2 regions of the Pseudomonas ekonensis genome follow, and region 2 is predicted to be linked to the other one. Evidence: riboswitches for the same ligand, from Rfam matches in the RefSeq annotation. Region 2 holds a riboswitch; the other holds the start of a gene.
The links. A riboswitch is a leader RNA that binds a small molecule or an ion and turns the genes downstream of it on or off. The one in region 2 is predicted to bind cobalamin.

Region 1: linked by a shared signal. The riboswitch ahead of KVG96_RS09315 (CbtB domain-containing protein) and the one ahead of cobO (cob(I)yrinic acid a,c-diamide adenosyltransferase) in region 2 are both predicted to bind cobalamin.

Annotation. Positions count from the first base shown of each region.
Region 1 is NZ_JAHSTS010000001.1:2,080,879-2,088,297, forward strand. It holds gene KVG96_RS09290 (fatty acid cis/trans isomerase) at 1-1,330, shown strand, start outside; gene nfuA (Fe-S biogenesis protein NfuA) at 1,488-2,072, shown strand; gene cobM (precorrin-4 C(11)-methyltransferase) at 2,164-2,910, opposite strand; gene KVG96_RS09305 (cobalamin biosynthesis protein) at 3,001-3,414, opposite strand; gene KVG96_RS09310 (CbtA family protein) at 3,411-4,112, opposite strand; gene KVG96_RS09315 (CbtB domain-containing protein) at 4,124-4,321, opposite strand; cobalamin riboswitch at 4,441-4,660, opposite strand; gene KVG96_RS09320 (AzlD domain-containing protein) at 4,695-5,021, opposite strand; gene KVG96_RS09325 (AzlC family ABC transporter permease) at 5,008-5,706, opposite strand; gene KVG96_RS09330 (sugar phosphate isomerase/epimerase family protein) at 5,696-6,613, opposite strand; gene KVG96_RS09335 (ATP-grasp domain-containing protein) at 6,610-7,419, opposite strand, start outside.
Region 2 is NZ_JAHSTS010000002.1:771,053-778,471, reverse strand. It holds gene KVG96_RS16515 (AI-2E family transporter) at 1-598, shown strand, start outside; gene hda (DnaA regulatory inactivator Hda) at 808-1,512, shown strand; gene KVG96_RS16505 (C40 family peptidase) at 1,736-2,353, shown strand; gene KVG96_RS16500 (C40 family peptidase) at 2,572-3,108, shown strand; gene KVG96_RS16495 (PQQ-dependent sugar dehydrogenase) at 3,236-4,549, opposite strand; gene KVG96_RS16490 (hypothetical protein) at 4,616-5,200, opposite strand; cobalamin riboswitch at 5,367-5,598, shown strand; gene cobO (cob(I)yrinic acid a,c-diamide adenosyltransferase) at 5,680-6,291, shown strand; gene KVG96_RS16480 (cobyrinic acid a,c-diamide synthase CobB) at 6,288-7,419, shown strand, end outside.

The sequences.
Region 1 (7,419 bases), on a different contig from region 2:
GCCCCAGAGCCGGGCCAACCCGTTCGCCACCTTCGAGGCGATCCCGGCCCAGGCGCGCTACCAGTTCATGCTCGACAACGCCGAATACTTCGTGCGCACCTTCATCCGCGGGCCGGTGTGCCGCGGGCAGATCGCGACCGACGTGATCCGCGACAACTTCTGGGCGCTGTTCCAGGCTCCGGAGCACGACCTGTACATCACCGACCCTAACTACCGCGGCCAGGCCACGCCGTTGCTGGCCATGCCTGGGCAGAACGACGATGTCGGCAGCGTGCTGAGCCTGTGGCACGACTACCGCAACAAGCGCAACCAGTACGAAGCCCTGCGCCGCGACAGCTACGCCGAGCTGCCTGCGCCGAGCTGGTCCACGCTGTGGGCCGGCAACGACAACGCGCTGCTGAGCATTTTCCGCCACTTCGACAGCGCCTCGGTCACCAAGGGCCTGATCGGCGAAGTGCCGCAGACGATGTGGCTGTTCGACTTCCCGCTGCTGGAACGCACCTATTACCAGTTGGCGGTCAACTTCGATGTGTTCGGCAACGTCTCCCATCAGGCGCAGACGCGCCTGTACTTCGACCTGATCCGCAACGGCGCCGAGCAGAACTTCCTGCGCCTGATGCCCGCCGACTCCCGTGAGGGCTACCTGGACGATTGGTATCAGAGCAGCGGCCAGTTCAAGATGTGGCTCGACTACGAGGCCATCGATGACGACAAGCCGACCGCGCTGAAACTCGACGCCAAGGATCCGAAACGCGATTTCGCCCGCCAGTTGCTGGCCCGCTACGGTGACCTGAACGCCCGTCCCGACCCGATCAACCGCTGCGAGGACGCCTATTGCTCGCGGCCGAACATCGACCCGGCCCTGCAGAACGCCGAGCAGGCCCTGAGCCGCCTGACATCGCGGCCGGCCGCCGGGCTCAAGGTGATCGACCAGTTGCCGGAAGCGACATTGCTGCGCGTCGAGACCGCCAGCGGCAAGCGCGAGGTCTACAGCCTGCTGCGCAACCGCGCCCACAGCAACGTGGCGTTCCTGCTCGGCGAGTCGCTGCGCTACCAGCCGGGGCTCGACACCCTGACGATCTACCCGGGCGTGCTCACCAGCTATCCGAACTTCATGTTCAACCTGCCGGCGAACCAGGTGCCGGCGTTCGTCGATGCGATGGAAAGCGCGAAGGATCAGGAACAGTTCGAGAAAATCGTCGAACGTTGGGGCATCCGCCGCAGCCATCCGCAGTTCTGGTTCTATTTCCATGACCTGAGCCGCTACATCCACGATACGGATCCCGTGGAAGAGGGCGTGCTGGACATGAACCGTTACGAGAACCTCTGAAGCGGCGGTGCCACAACCCGCCCTGCGGGAGCCAGTGACGGCTCCCGCAGGGCGGGGCGGCCACCCGGCGATTTGCGAACTATTCCTACGTAAATACTAGGACTTTGTCCCGGGCGCCGATTGGCGTAAACTCCGCCCAAGCCTGCGAGGAGTTTCCATGACCGCTATCACCATCACCGACGCCGCCCACGATTATCTGGCTGATCTGCTTTCCAAGCAGAACACCCCGGGCATCGGCATCCGCATCTTCATCACCCAGCCTGGCACCCAGTACGCCGAAACCTGCATCGCCTATTGCAAGCCGGGCGAAGAAAAGCCTGAAGACAAGGCACTGGGGCTCAAGAACTTCACCGCGTACATCGATTCGTTCAGCGAAGCGTTCCTCGAGGACGCCGTCGTCGACTACGCCACCGACCGCATGGGCGGTCAGCTGACCATCAAGGCGCCGAACGCCAAGGTGCCGATGGTCAACGAAGACAGCCCGATCAACGAGCGCATCAACTACTACCTGCAAACCGAGATCAACCCGGGGCTGGCCAGCCACGGCGGCCAGGTCAGCCTGATCGACGTGGTCGACGACGGCATCGCCGTGCTGCAGTTCGGCGGCGGCTGCCAGGGCTGCGGCCAGGCGGACGTGACCTTGAAGGAAGGCATCGAGCGCACCCTGCTCGAGCGCATTCCGGAGCTCAAGGGCGTTCGCGACGTGACCGACCACACGCAGAAAGAAAACGCCTACTACTGAGGCGTTCACTGCGGACACAAAAAACGGCGCCCCGTGAGCGCCGTTTTTTCATGGGTGAGCATCGCTGGCGCCATCGCCAGCAGGCTGGCCGCTACGGGCGGTACAAATGCGCATGCCCCGCACGGTACAGCGATGACTCGCTGAAATGGTCGCTGCCCAGCACCCGTCCCACCAGAATCAGCGCCGTGCGCCGAAAGCCCTTGGCGGCCACCTTCGCGGCAATGTCCTCCAGCGTCCCCACCACCCGGTCCTGATCCGGCCAGCTCGCCCGGTGGATGACCGCGATCGGGCAATCTGCGCCGTAGTGCGGCAGCAGTTCGCCGACGATCCTCTCCAGATGATTGACCCCCAGATGAATGGCCATGGTCGCGCCGTGCTGCGCCAGGCTGCCGAGCGCTTCTTTGGCGGGCATCGCGGTCTTGTCCGCGTAGCGGGTCAGGATCACGGTCTGCGACACGTCCGGCAGGGTCAGTTCGGCTTCCAGCAGCGCAGCGCATGCCGCGGTGGCGGTCACGCCGGGGATGATCTCGAAGGCGATGCCCAGCTCCCGCAGGCAGCGGATCTGTTCGCCGATGGCACCGTACAGGCTCGGGTCGCCGGAATGCACGCGGGCGACGTCCTGGCCGTTGGCGTGGGCGGTCTTGATCAGGTCGATGATCTGTTCCAGGTGCAGTTCGGCGCTGTTGACCACGGTGTCGGCCCGGTGTCCCTCCAGCACCGCCGCCGGCACCAGCGAGCCTGCGTAGATGATCACCGGGCAGCTGCGGATCAGCCGTTGGCCTTTGACGGTGATCAATTCGGGATCGCCGGGGCCGGCGCCGATGAAGTAGACGGTCATTGTTCCATCCTGAAAAAAGGGGCGGTGCAGGGCGTCACGAGCGTCGCGCATGAACGTTGCTCATGATCGAAAGCGGGGATTATCGGGAATTCAGGCCGCGCCGGCCAATGCCAATGTGGCCTGGGCGTACTTTTGCCGGGGAATCAGCAGCTTTGCCGGCGCCTGGATCCATTGTTCGGCCAGCGCCAGGGCGGCGCTTTCCGCCACGCCGTAGCAGCCGGTGCGCTCGAAGGCGATCTGCGACTGGTGGCTGAGGCGCGGCCGGTAGCCGGCCAGTTCCGCGCTGCTGAAATACAGCAAGGGCAGCGCCAGTTGCGCGGCCAGTTCCCGCAAGCCGGGCTCGTCGCGTTTGAGGTCGATGCTGGCGAGCGCCTTGACCGCCGCCAGTTCGATGCGATGGGCCTGCAGGGCCTGGTCGAGCAGGGCCCGCAGGGTGGCGGCCGGGCAGCCGCGCTGGCAGCCCAGGCCGACCACCAGGGCCGGCGCTGCGCCGTCAGCGGTCATGCGTGGCGTTGGCCTTCGCCGTTGCGGCGGAACAGCCACGCGCTGATCAGGCCCAGGGCCAGCCAGAACGCGACGTTGGTCAGCTGCGAGGCGATCTTGAACTGCGCTTCCAGCGCCTGCGGTGCCAGCATCGAGTGCACTTCCGGTTGCGGTGCGCCGATCACGTGGGGCACGGCGAGGATGGCCGCGCCGAGGATCTTCATCAGCCAGTTGCGGCTGAAGGCGATCAGGGCCAGGCCCACGGCGGTGGACGCTGCGGTGCCGATCCACCAGGTCTGCCGCGAGGCCAGGTCGGCGGCGGCGGTGCCGGGCAGTTCGGGCGGCAGGCCGAGGGTCGGCGCCAGCACGAAGGTGGCGTAGCCGGCCAGGCCCCAGAGCAGGCCTTGTGCGGTCCTGGTCGGTGTGCGCAGGGTGTAGAGGCCGGCCAGCATCAGGGCGAAGCCCACGGCCACCACCAGGTTGCCGCCGGTGGTCGACAGCACGCGCTGCCAGCCGTCTTCCGGCTCCCAGGCTTCGGCGTCGTGGGTGTGGGCCGGGGTGCCGGCGGCGTGTTCGTGGACTTCGGCCGCAGGTTCAGCCTTCTCGTAGGTCTCGGCCTGCAGAATCAGCGGGGAGACCCAGAAGCTTTGCAGCAGGGTGAGCAGCAGGGCGGCCAGCAGGCCGGTGAACCCGGCGGTCCGGGCAATGCGCTTGATCATGTCGGCAGGTCTCAGTGGCACGGGAACGCGGCGCTGTGGCGGGTATCGTGGGCGGCGTTGTGCACCGCTTCGATGTGCGAGAACCCGGCGAAGTAGACGAGGCAGGCCCCCAGGATCGACGCGCAGACGGCGGCGGTCAGGCGTTGGCTCAGGGTGGTGGTGCCGGCGGAGCTCTTGTCAGTGCTGCCGGTGCTGGTGATGATCGACATGGCGCTTCCCTCTGTGGTGTCAGCGGGTGAATAGAGCGCATGGAAACCCTGCGGGACGGGCACGCAGGGTTCGAACAGCGCCCGCCCACCGCGGGTTTGTTATGTTCAGCGGCGCAGGTGCGCGCTGTGCGTTGCGGGCCGGTCTCCGGGCTCGCGAGGGGTTGGCGTCGGCCGACCTGCAAGCGTCACCTTCCCATGCCGCAGGCACAGTGGATCTGACGCTTCGCTCGCTTACCGTTGCGGGGGCAGCACCGGACTGACATGGCCTTGAAGTAAAGCACATGATTCACCGGTTTCCCGTTTCACCCTGTGAAGGGCACCCGTAACAAGTTGTGTAGGAGAGCATGGGCACACGATCCGAGTCAATCGACGGCTAACGCACGGCCAGCAGAACGTAGGCGCCCAGCGCGATCAGAAACGCGTAGTAGGACTTCATGCGCGTCAGGCCCAGCAGCCAGGCCAACGCCACAGGGCCGATCCACAGGTGCGCCGACGGCTGCTGGCCGGCCAGCGGTTGCAGCGAACCGGCCAGCAGGCTGATCAGCATCGCCACGGAGGTGTATTTGCCCAACCGGTCGATGAACGCCCGGGCCCCGCCGGACAAGCGTTCGACATCCACCGCCAGCGGCAGCAACCGGCAAGTGGCGGACACCAGCGCGCAAATCAGCACGTACAGCCAGAACACACTAGGCTCGGTCATAGGCGTAACTCGTCAGGACGGTCACCGCGAGCACCGCCATCAGGCTGATATCCCCCAACCACAGCAGGCTGGCCGCGGCGGCGAGTCCGGCGATCCACTGTGCGTGCAGGCTGTGCCGGTCGCGGGCCATCTTGCCCAGCGAAGCGCTGATGAAAATGGCGATCACCACGCTGACATGCTCCATCAGCCCGTTGTCGGCCAGGCTGGCGAAGCCGTAGCCGGCGGCGGTGCCGAGCAGGGCGGCGGCGTACAGCGCAAAGCACACGGTGTTGGCGTAGGGGCGGCTGACCGGCCCTTGTTCCTTGCGGATCGACATCAGGGTGAAGGCCGCGTTGGCCATCACCGCCAAGGCCGGGACAAACGATTTGACGGAGCCCTTGAAGCTGGACTTGAGGCTCAGGGTGAACACCAGAAAACGCAAGTTGATGCTCAACGCCGAGACCAGCACGCCGAATGCGTTGAGCAGGTGCGCCGGCGTCTCCAGCAGCGTCAGTTGCAGCGGCGAGGCCATCACCGTGCCGCTGAACACCACCATCGACGGCAGATCCAGGCCGTGGCGGCGGCCGAGCATGCCGATCAGGGTGAAGGTCAACAGCAGCGAGAACACGAACGGCAACGCATCGCGCAGGCCGGTCGTGATCTCGCTGTGGGCGGCCGGTTCGGCCAGCGCGGACTCAACCGGCATGGGCGCTTTGCCGTGCGCCGGCCAACAGGTCTTCGACACCGTCCTTGTAGGCCAGCGCCTTCTCCAGGTAGTACTCGGTGGAGAAGCGCGGGATGAACTCCTCGACCACGGCCACGCCGCGGTAGCCGTTGACGGCGAAGCGGTTGAGCACATCGCTCAGGCGCAGGTTGCCTTCACCGATGGGCAGGTGCTGGTGGTGGGTGTCGTTGAGGTCGGCGATGTGCAGGTGACGGGTCACCGGGGCCAGCTCGGCGATGGCCTGGAACAGGCTTTCGCCGTAGGGCATCAGCGAGCACAGGTGCGTCACGTCGATGGTCACGAAGCAGCCGGTCTCGCGGTGGAAGCGCAAGTGCTCGCCGACGCTGAACACCGGGAACTTCGGCCGCTGGCCGCCCATGTTCTCCAGGCACAGGTCGATGCCCCGGGTGTCGACGCGCTGTTTGACCTCGTTGATCGCCACGATCAGGTTGTCCAGCAGTTCGGTGTTTTCCAACTGGTCCTTGTAGCCCGGATGGAACGTCACGCTGGTGGCGCCGGCCTGGCGCGAGAAGTCCACGGCGGCGCTCAGGCAGTCCACCGCCTGGCCCCGTTCGACCGGATCGGGCGAGCACAGGTTGTACTGGCGGCCCCACCAGCCGGCGTGCACCGTCAGGGTGATGCCGTTCTGCTCGGTGAAGGCGCGGACCTGCCGCGCCAGTTCGCTGCGTTCCTCGACGCCGAGCGACCAGAACACGGTCTCGGCGTCTTCGCCGATCTCGAACTCCACGGCCTTGAAATGCCTGGACAGGTCGGTGATCGACCCGAGGATGTCCGCCGGGTTGTCGTACACGTTGGTGGAAAAGGAGATCAGCGGAAAGTTCGGGCTGATCGGGCCGTCGATGTGGAACAGGGTCTCTTGGGTGCTCATTGCGCCAGTCCTTGGGTGGTGAAACGAGGATGGGAGATCGCGGCGCCGAAGACGTTCGGGTCGTCTTCGGCGGCGCAGGCCAGCAGCACGTAGCCGTGCCGGTCGGCGGAACGGCGGATGGGCCGGCCGAACTTGCCCTGGTCGAGCGTCGCGCGCAGGGCGAAGGGGTGCCGCAGCAGTTGGTCGCGCAGGCGTTCGGGGTCGGTCGTGCCGTCGGTCTCGATGTAACGGATCGCCATTTGCACGAACGCCTGCTCGGGGGCCGGCAGGTCGGTGCCGGTCATCGCCGCCAGGGTGCTGGCCGCCAGGTGCACGCCGGTGGTTTTCCAGACCATCTCCCAGATCTGGTCGCCGCCGAAACGGGTCTGGGTCTCGATGAAATGCAGGCGCGCTCCGTCGAGCTTGACCTCGGTGTGCGCCGGCCCCCAGCGGTTGCCCATGCGTTCGAGCAGCCACAGCACCGCGTCTTCGATCAGCGTGCGGCTGGCCTCGTCCAGGGCGGCCGGAAAGTCATGGCCGGTCTCGACATAGCCCGGCGCGCCGCTGGTGTGCTTGCGGGTGATGCCGAGGATCCGGTGGCGGCCGTCGAGGCTCAGGGATTCCACGCTGTATTCGTCGCCGCCGGCGAACGCTTCGATCAGGTTGCGGCCTTGCAGCGGCAGGGCGTCGACGTCTTCGGACCGGTTGACCGCGTAGACCCCTTGGCTGCCTGAACCGCTGACGGGTTTGACGATCGACGGGCCGTGGCGTTCGACGAAAGCGCGTACGGCCTCGGCGCTGTCCGCCGCCGCGCTGTGCAGTTCATA
Region 2 (7,419 bases):
GCTGATCCCGGTGGTGAGTTTTTACCTGCTGCGGGACTGGGACGTGATGATGGCCAAGATCCGCAGCCTGCTGCCCCGTGACCGGGAGGAGCGCATGGTGGCCCTGGCCGGCGAGTGTCATGAGGTGCTGGGCGCGTTCGTGCGCGGTCAGTTGCTGGTGATGGTGGCGTTGGGCGTGATCTACGCGGCGGGCCTGATGATCGTCGGCCTGGAGCTGGGCCTGTTGATCGGCCTGATTGCGGGGCTGGCGGCGATCGTGCCGTACATGGGCTTCGTGATCGGCATCGGTTCGGCGTTGATCGCCGGGCTGTTCCAGTTCGGCGGCGAGCTGTATCCGATGATCGGGATCGTCGCGGTGTTCATGGTCGGGCAGGCGCTGGAAGGGATGGTGCTGACGCCGTTGCTGGTGGGGGACCGGATCGGCCTGCATCCGGTGGCGGTGATCTTTGCGATCCTGGCCGGCGGCGAGCTGTTCGGCTTCACCGGCGTGCTCCTGGCGTTGCCGGTGGCGGCGGTGATCATGGTGCTGGTGCGGCATGTCCATGACCTGTACAAGGACTCGGAGATCTACAGCGGCGTGGACGAACCTGAATTGTGACGCGAGCGGCGGGCTGCCCGGCGGATCGCCGGGTTGGCCCGGCTCATGCAGGCGCAGCCGCCAGAGAAACTGCCATGAAACCAAGGTGTTAACGCAAACCTTTGATTTTGCTTGGGGTCTGTCGGATTGTGCGCTCCGCTTCACGGGTATAAACTTCGCACACTTTACACAGAGGTCACTAATGGTTCCTCGGGGACCGTTCAGTCAGCATGAAACCGATTCAGCTGCCCCTAGGTGTGCGTCTGCGTGACGACGCCACCTTCATCAACTACTACCCAGGCGCCAATGCCGCTGCACTCGGCTATGTCGAGCGCCTCTGCGAAGCCGACGCCGGTTGGACCGAAAGCCTGATCTATCTGTGGGGCAAGCATGGGGTAGGGCGTACGCATCTGTTGCAGGCCGCCTGCCTGCGTTTCGAGCAGATGGGGGAGCCGGCGGTCTACCTGCCGCTGGCGGAGCTGATGGACCGCGGCATCGAGATCCTCGATCACCTTGAGCAGTACGAACTGGTTTGTCTGGACGACCTGCAAGCGGTGGCGGGCAAGGCGGACTGGGAAGAGGCGCTGTTTCACCTGTTCAACCGCCTGCGCGACAGCGGCCGGCGCTTGTTGATCGCCGCCTCGACGTCTCCTCGCGAACTGCCGGTGAAGCTGGCCGACCTGAAATCCCGCCTGACCCTGGCGCTGGTGTTCCAGATGCGCCCCCTTTCCGATGAAGACAAGCTGCGTGCATTGCAATTGCGCGCATCCCGCCGTGGCCTGCACCTGACCGACGAAGTCGGCCATTTCATCCTGACCCGGGGCACCCGCAGCATGAGCGCGCTGTTCGACCTGCTGGAGCAGCTCGACCAGGCTTCGCTGCAGGCCCAGCGCAAGTTGACCATCCCTTTCCTGAAAGAAACCCTGGGCTGGTGAAAGCCTTCAAGGCCGCGGCTTTCAGCCCGGTTCGGCAGATTTCAGGCGCCAGAAAACCCGCTTTCCTGAGCGCTGCTCAGGCTGCGTATCGATTCAAATAGGCTTAAGCGCTTAGATGTAAACGAGAAACCGGGAAGTCACAAAAAGATCGATTGAATTTGCAAATGAGGCCGATAGCGGGCATAGTCTCGGCTTCTTTACAACTTCAGCCACGGTCGTGCCCATGCTAAAGCGCTTCGCACCCCTCGTGCCTCTCGCACTCGTCACCCTGCTGTTCGGTTGCGCTGCTCATTCACCTGTTCAAGAGCAGCAACAGCAGTACAAGAATTCCGCTACCGCTCAGTCTTCCGTCATTTACCAGGAAGAGCTGGACACCGAAAAGGAACTGGCCGACTTCAACGGCAAGAAGCCTTACCAACTGCCGGTCCTGGCCGACAGCATCCTTGAGCGCGGCATGTCCCTGATCGGTACCCGTTACCGTTTCGGCGGCACCTCCGAAGCCGGCTTCGATTGCAGCGGTTTCATCGGCTACCTCTTCCGCGAAGAGGCCGGCATGAACCTGCCACGCTCCACCCGCGAAATGATCAACGTGGATGCCCCGCAAGTCTCGCGCGGCAACCTCGAGCCGGGTGACCTGCTGTTCTTCGCCACCAACGGCCGTCGCGGCCGTGTGAGCCACGCAGGCATCTACCTGGGCGACAACCAGTTCATCCACTCCAGCAGCCGCCGCAGCGGCGGTGTGCGCATCGACAGCCTGGGTGACAGCTACTGGAGCAAGTCCTTCATCGAGGCCAAGCGCGCCTTGGCGATGGCGCCGACCGTGGTCACCGCCCGCAAGTGATGCCTCCCTTGTCGCCGCGTTCGTGGCGACAAACGGTCGCGGCCAGTCAGTAGACGTAAACTTTACAAGGTGAAGTTAAAGTCTTACTTGAAGTTTGCCGCGTAGCCGCTAGAATTCTGATCTACTTTGATGGCAAACCGCCTGCGTCCCGACGCAGGCGGTTTTGTTTTCTGTCGAATCGGCAGTGAAAGCCGCAGCCAGATCAGGATGTTCTGCTTATGACGATGTCGGCCCGCCTCGCCTTGATGATGTTCGCAGCGCTGCTCAGCGGCTGCGCCAGCCGCACGCCGCCGCCCGCGCCGGTGGTGCGCACGCCGATCGTGTTCGGCTCCTCCCAAAACTTTTCTCCGGCTGCCGAAGACGTGCTGTTCCGCGCGCTCGGCCTGGTCGGCACGCCTTATCGCTGGGGCGGCAACACGCCGGACTCGGGCTTCGATTGCAGTGGCCTGATCGGCTTCGTCTACCGCGACGCCGCCGGCATCTCCTTGCCGCGTTCCACGCGGGAGATGATCGTGATGCAGGCGCCGAACGTCGGCAAGGAAGGGCTGCAGACCGGCGACCTGATTTTCTTCGCCACCAACGGCGGCTCCCAGGTCAGCCATGCGGGGATCTATGTCGGGGAAGGGCGCTTCGTCCATGCGCCGGCCACCGGCGGCACGGTGAAGCTGGACAGCTTGTCCAAGGCCTATTGGCAGAAGGCGTACCTGAGCGCCAAGCGCGTCCTGCAGCCGGAGCACCTGGCGCACAACCCTTAGCCGCCAAGACGACCTGTAGGAGCGAGCCTGCTCGCGATGGTGTCCGCCCAGCCGACTTCCAGGTCAGCTGACAGACCGCCATCGCGAGCAGGCTCGCTCCTACAGTGGTTTTTGGGGTCTCGGAGATTCACCGGGCCGCAGACACGCGCCACACTTTGTTCCCCACGTCGTCGGCCACCAGCAGGCCGCCTTGCCGGTCGACCGCCACGCCCACCGGGCGGCCCATGGCGTTCTCGTCCTTGTCGAGGAATCCGGTCAGCACATCCACCGGTGCGCCGTTCGGCTTGCCGTTGGCGAACGGAACGAAGATCACCTTGTAGCCGCTGAGGGGCTTGCGGTTCCATGAGCCGTGCTGTCCGATGAACGCTCCTTCCTTGAATGCCGCCGGCAGTCGGTTGCCTTCGGCGAAGGCCAGGCCCAGCGAAGCGGTGTGGGGGCCGACGGCGTAGTCAGGGGCGATGGCCTTCGCCACCAGATCCATGTTCTGCGGCTGCACGCGCACGTCGACGTGCTGACCGTAGTAGCTGAACGGCCAGCCATAGAAGCCGCCGTCCATGACTGAGGTGATGTAGTCGGGCACCAGGTCGCTGCCAATTTCGTCGCGCTCGTTGACGGCCGTCCACAAGGCGCCGGTTCGCGGTTCCCAAGCCAGGCCATTGGGGTTGCGGATGCCCGAAGCGAAGATGCGGTGGTTGCCCGTGGCGCGGTCCACCTCCCAGATGGCAGCCCGGCCTTGTTCCTGATCCAGGCCGTTTTCGCCGACGTTGCTGTTCGAACCGACGGTGACGTAGAGCTTGCTGCCGTCCTGGCTGGCGATGACGTTCTTCGTCCAGTGGTGGTTCAGCGTGCCGCCGGGCAGGTCGGTGACTTTGATCGGTTGCGACTTGATTTCGGTCGCGCCGGGTTCGTAGTCAAAGCGCAGCAGGCGATCGGTGTCGGCGACATACAGGTCGTTGCCGACCAGGGTCATGCCGAACGGCGAGTTGAGGTTTTGCAGGAAGACCGTGCGGGTTTCCGCCACGCCGTCATGATCGGCGTCGCGCAGCAGGGTGATGCGGTTCGCGCTCGGCACGCCGGCGCCGGCGCGGCCCATGACCTTTTTGGTGATCCAGCCCTTCAGGCCGCTGCCGTCATCGGGTTTGGGCGGAGCGTTGGTCTCCGCCACCAGCACGTCGCCGTTGGGCAGCACGTAGAGCCAGCGCGGGTGGTCGAGGTTTTCGGCGAACGCCGCCACCCGGGTGCCTGCCGCCGGCGTCGGTTTGGCGCCGCTCGGCCAGCCCACCGCCGGGGCGATGTGCACCGTCGGGATCAGGGTCTTGTTCGGTTCGGGCAGTTTGGGCGACGGGCCGGTGCCGTCGGAGACTTGCAGGCTTGAGGTTTCGCCGCAGGCGGCAAGGCCTGCGGCAACCGCGATGACGAAAATGAACGGGGGCTTGCGCATTGCTTGTCTTCCCTATGAATGCATTCCCAATCATAGAGGCATGGGCGACCCCGATGGTTCAAGCGCTCAGCCGCGGGCCTCCTTGAACAGCACGGCGATGCCGGGGTGGTAGTTGCCCGCTTCGCTGCGCAATTTGCGGTAGGCGTAAGGGAAGTACCAGGCCACGGCACAGGTGTGTTCCTTCTGCAGGTCGTCGACCATGTCCTGAAGCTCTTCGGGGCTGGCGCTGTGCTGGGCCTTCTGCGGCGAAACGAACAGGCAGCCGAGCTTGAGGTCGCTGGCGTAGCTGATGCGCTTGGCGTCGCTGGTGATGTCGTGCAGCGCCTGGGTCAGGTTGAGGCTGTTGACCCGGGGCCAGCGCTGGGTGGCCTGGATGTAGGCACGGTCGTCGGTGCCGGCCAGGAACAGGTCGGCGCGGGCGTTGCGTTCGCCGTCCTCGTTCTGCTTGCGGGTGGCGGTGTCGCGCAGCGTCACCAGCTCGGCCATCCACGCGGCGGCGGAGAGCAGGCCCAGGTTGGCCTTTTCGTCGTGCCAGTAGGGGGTGTCGTTGTCGCCGCGCACGGTGTTGTAGCGGTCGATACAGTCAAACCAGCGTTCCAGCACCGGGCGCAGGAATTCCAGCCGCGGATTGCTGATGATCATGCCTTGCATGGTGCTCTCCCTTGTTATTGTGATGTGCTCTCTGCAGTCAAAAAGCATGGCTCTTTGATATCACTCATGGCAGTGTGGCACAAGATTGGCGTCAGTTAATTGATCGGCGGCATTTTTTCGTCGCCGCAGCCCCGCTTCATTTGACGCTCCACCCCCAACCCTCTAACCTTCGCGGCTTGTTTCAGGTGCTCTGTGGCGGCTGTCGACAGAGTGAAACAGGGAAGCCGGTGAGGGTCGCATGTCCACAGTGGAGCGACCGCGATCCCGGCGCTGCCCCCGCAACGGTAAATGAGTGAAAGCTGTGCCTGATGCCACTGCGTCCGAAGACGCGGGAAGGCGCGCAGCCTGGCCTTGCGCCGCTCATGAGCCCGGAGACCGGCCTGATCCATCCAACGGCATCACGGTGGGCGATGCCAGGCTTGCCGCCGTCTATTCTTGTGCCCGCCCGCCGTTACCCAGCCTCAACGGAGAGCTCCCCCATGACTGACACCACCGAGCGTGACGAGCGCCACCTGGCGCGCATGCAGCGCAAAAAAGCCGTGATCGACGAGCGCATCGCCAATTCGCCGAACGAATGCGGCCTGTTGCTGGTGCTCACCGGCAACGGCAAGGGCAAGAGCAGCTCGGCGTTCGGCATGCTTGCCCGCGCCATGGGCCACGGCATGCAGTGCGGCGTGGTGCAGTTCATCAAGGGCCGCAACAGCACGGGCGAGGAACTGTTTTTTCGCCGATTCCCCGAGCAGGTGCGTTTTCATGTGATGGGCGAAGGTTTCACCTGGGAAACCCAGGACCGTCAGCGCGACATCGCCGCCGCCGAAGCCGCGTGGGAGGTCTCCCGGCAGATGCTGCGCGATCCGTCCATCGGGCTGGTGGTGCTCGACGAACTGAACATCGCCCTCAAGCACGGCTACCTTGACCTCGACCAGGTGCTCAGCGATCTGCAGGCCCGTCCGTCGATGCAGCACGTGGTGGTCACGGGGCGCGCGGCCAAGCCGGAAATGATCGAGATGGCCGATACCGTCACGGAGATGGGCATGGTCAAGCACGCCTTCCAGGCCGGGATCAAAGCGCAGAAAGGCGTCGAACTTTGAACCAGTCTCGTCACTGCCCGGCGGTGCTGATCGCAGCGCCGGCCTCGGGCCAGGGCAAGACCACCGTCACCGCCGCGCTGGCCCGCCTGCACCGCAATCACGGGCGCAAGGTGCGGGTGTTCAAGTGCGGCCCGGACTTTCTCGACCCGATGATCCTCGAGCGCGCCAGCGGTGCGCCGGTCTACCAGTTGGACATGTGGATGGTCGGCGAGCAGGAAAGCCGCCGCCTGTTGTGGGAAGCCGCCGCCGAAGCGGATCTGATCCTGATCGAAGGCGTCATGGGCCTGTTCGACGGCACGCCGTCCAGCGCCGACCTGGCGCGGCATTTCGGTGTGCCGGTGCTGGGCGTGATCGACGGCACCGCCATGGCCCAGACCTTCGGTGCGCTGGCCCTGGGCCTGGCGCGCTATCAGCCGGACCTGCCGTTCGCCGGGGTGCTGGCCAACCGCGTCGGCACCGTGCGCCATGCGCAATTGCTGGAGGGCAGCCTCACCGAAGGCCTGCGCTGGTACGGCGCGCTGTCCCGGGAAACCGGGATCGAGCTGCCGAGCCGTCATCTGGGCCTGGTGCAGGCCAGCGAGCTCAATGACCTGGACCTGCGCCTCGACGCCGCTGCGCAGGCCCTGGCGGACAGCTGCGAGGTCGCGCTGCCGCCGCCGGTCGAATTCGCCGCCCCCGAGCCGCTGGAGGTCGAGCCCCTGCTGCAAGGCGTGCGGATTGCCGTCGCCCGGGACGAGGCGTTTGCCTTCACTTACGGCGCCAGCCTCGATCTGCTGCGGGCGATGGGCGCCGAGCTGCGCTTCTTCTCGCCGATCCGCGATGCGGCGCTGCCGGACGCCGACAGCCTCTATCTGCCGGGCGGCTACCCCGAACTGCACCACGAGGCGCTGGCGCAGAACACACCGATGCTGGAGGCGATCCGCGCCCATCATGCCGCCGGCAAGCCGCTGCTCGCCGAATGCGGCGGCATGCTCTATCTGCTCGACTCGCTGACCGACGTCAGCGGCACCCGCGCCGAACTGGCCGGCCTGCTCAGCGGCGATGCGGTGATGCAGAAGCGTCTGGCGGCGCTGGCCCTGCAGGCCGTCGAACTGCCGGAAGGCACGCTGCGCGGCCACACCTACCACC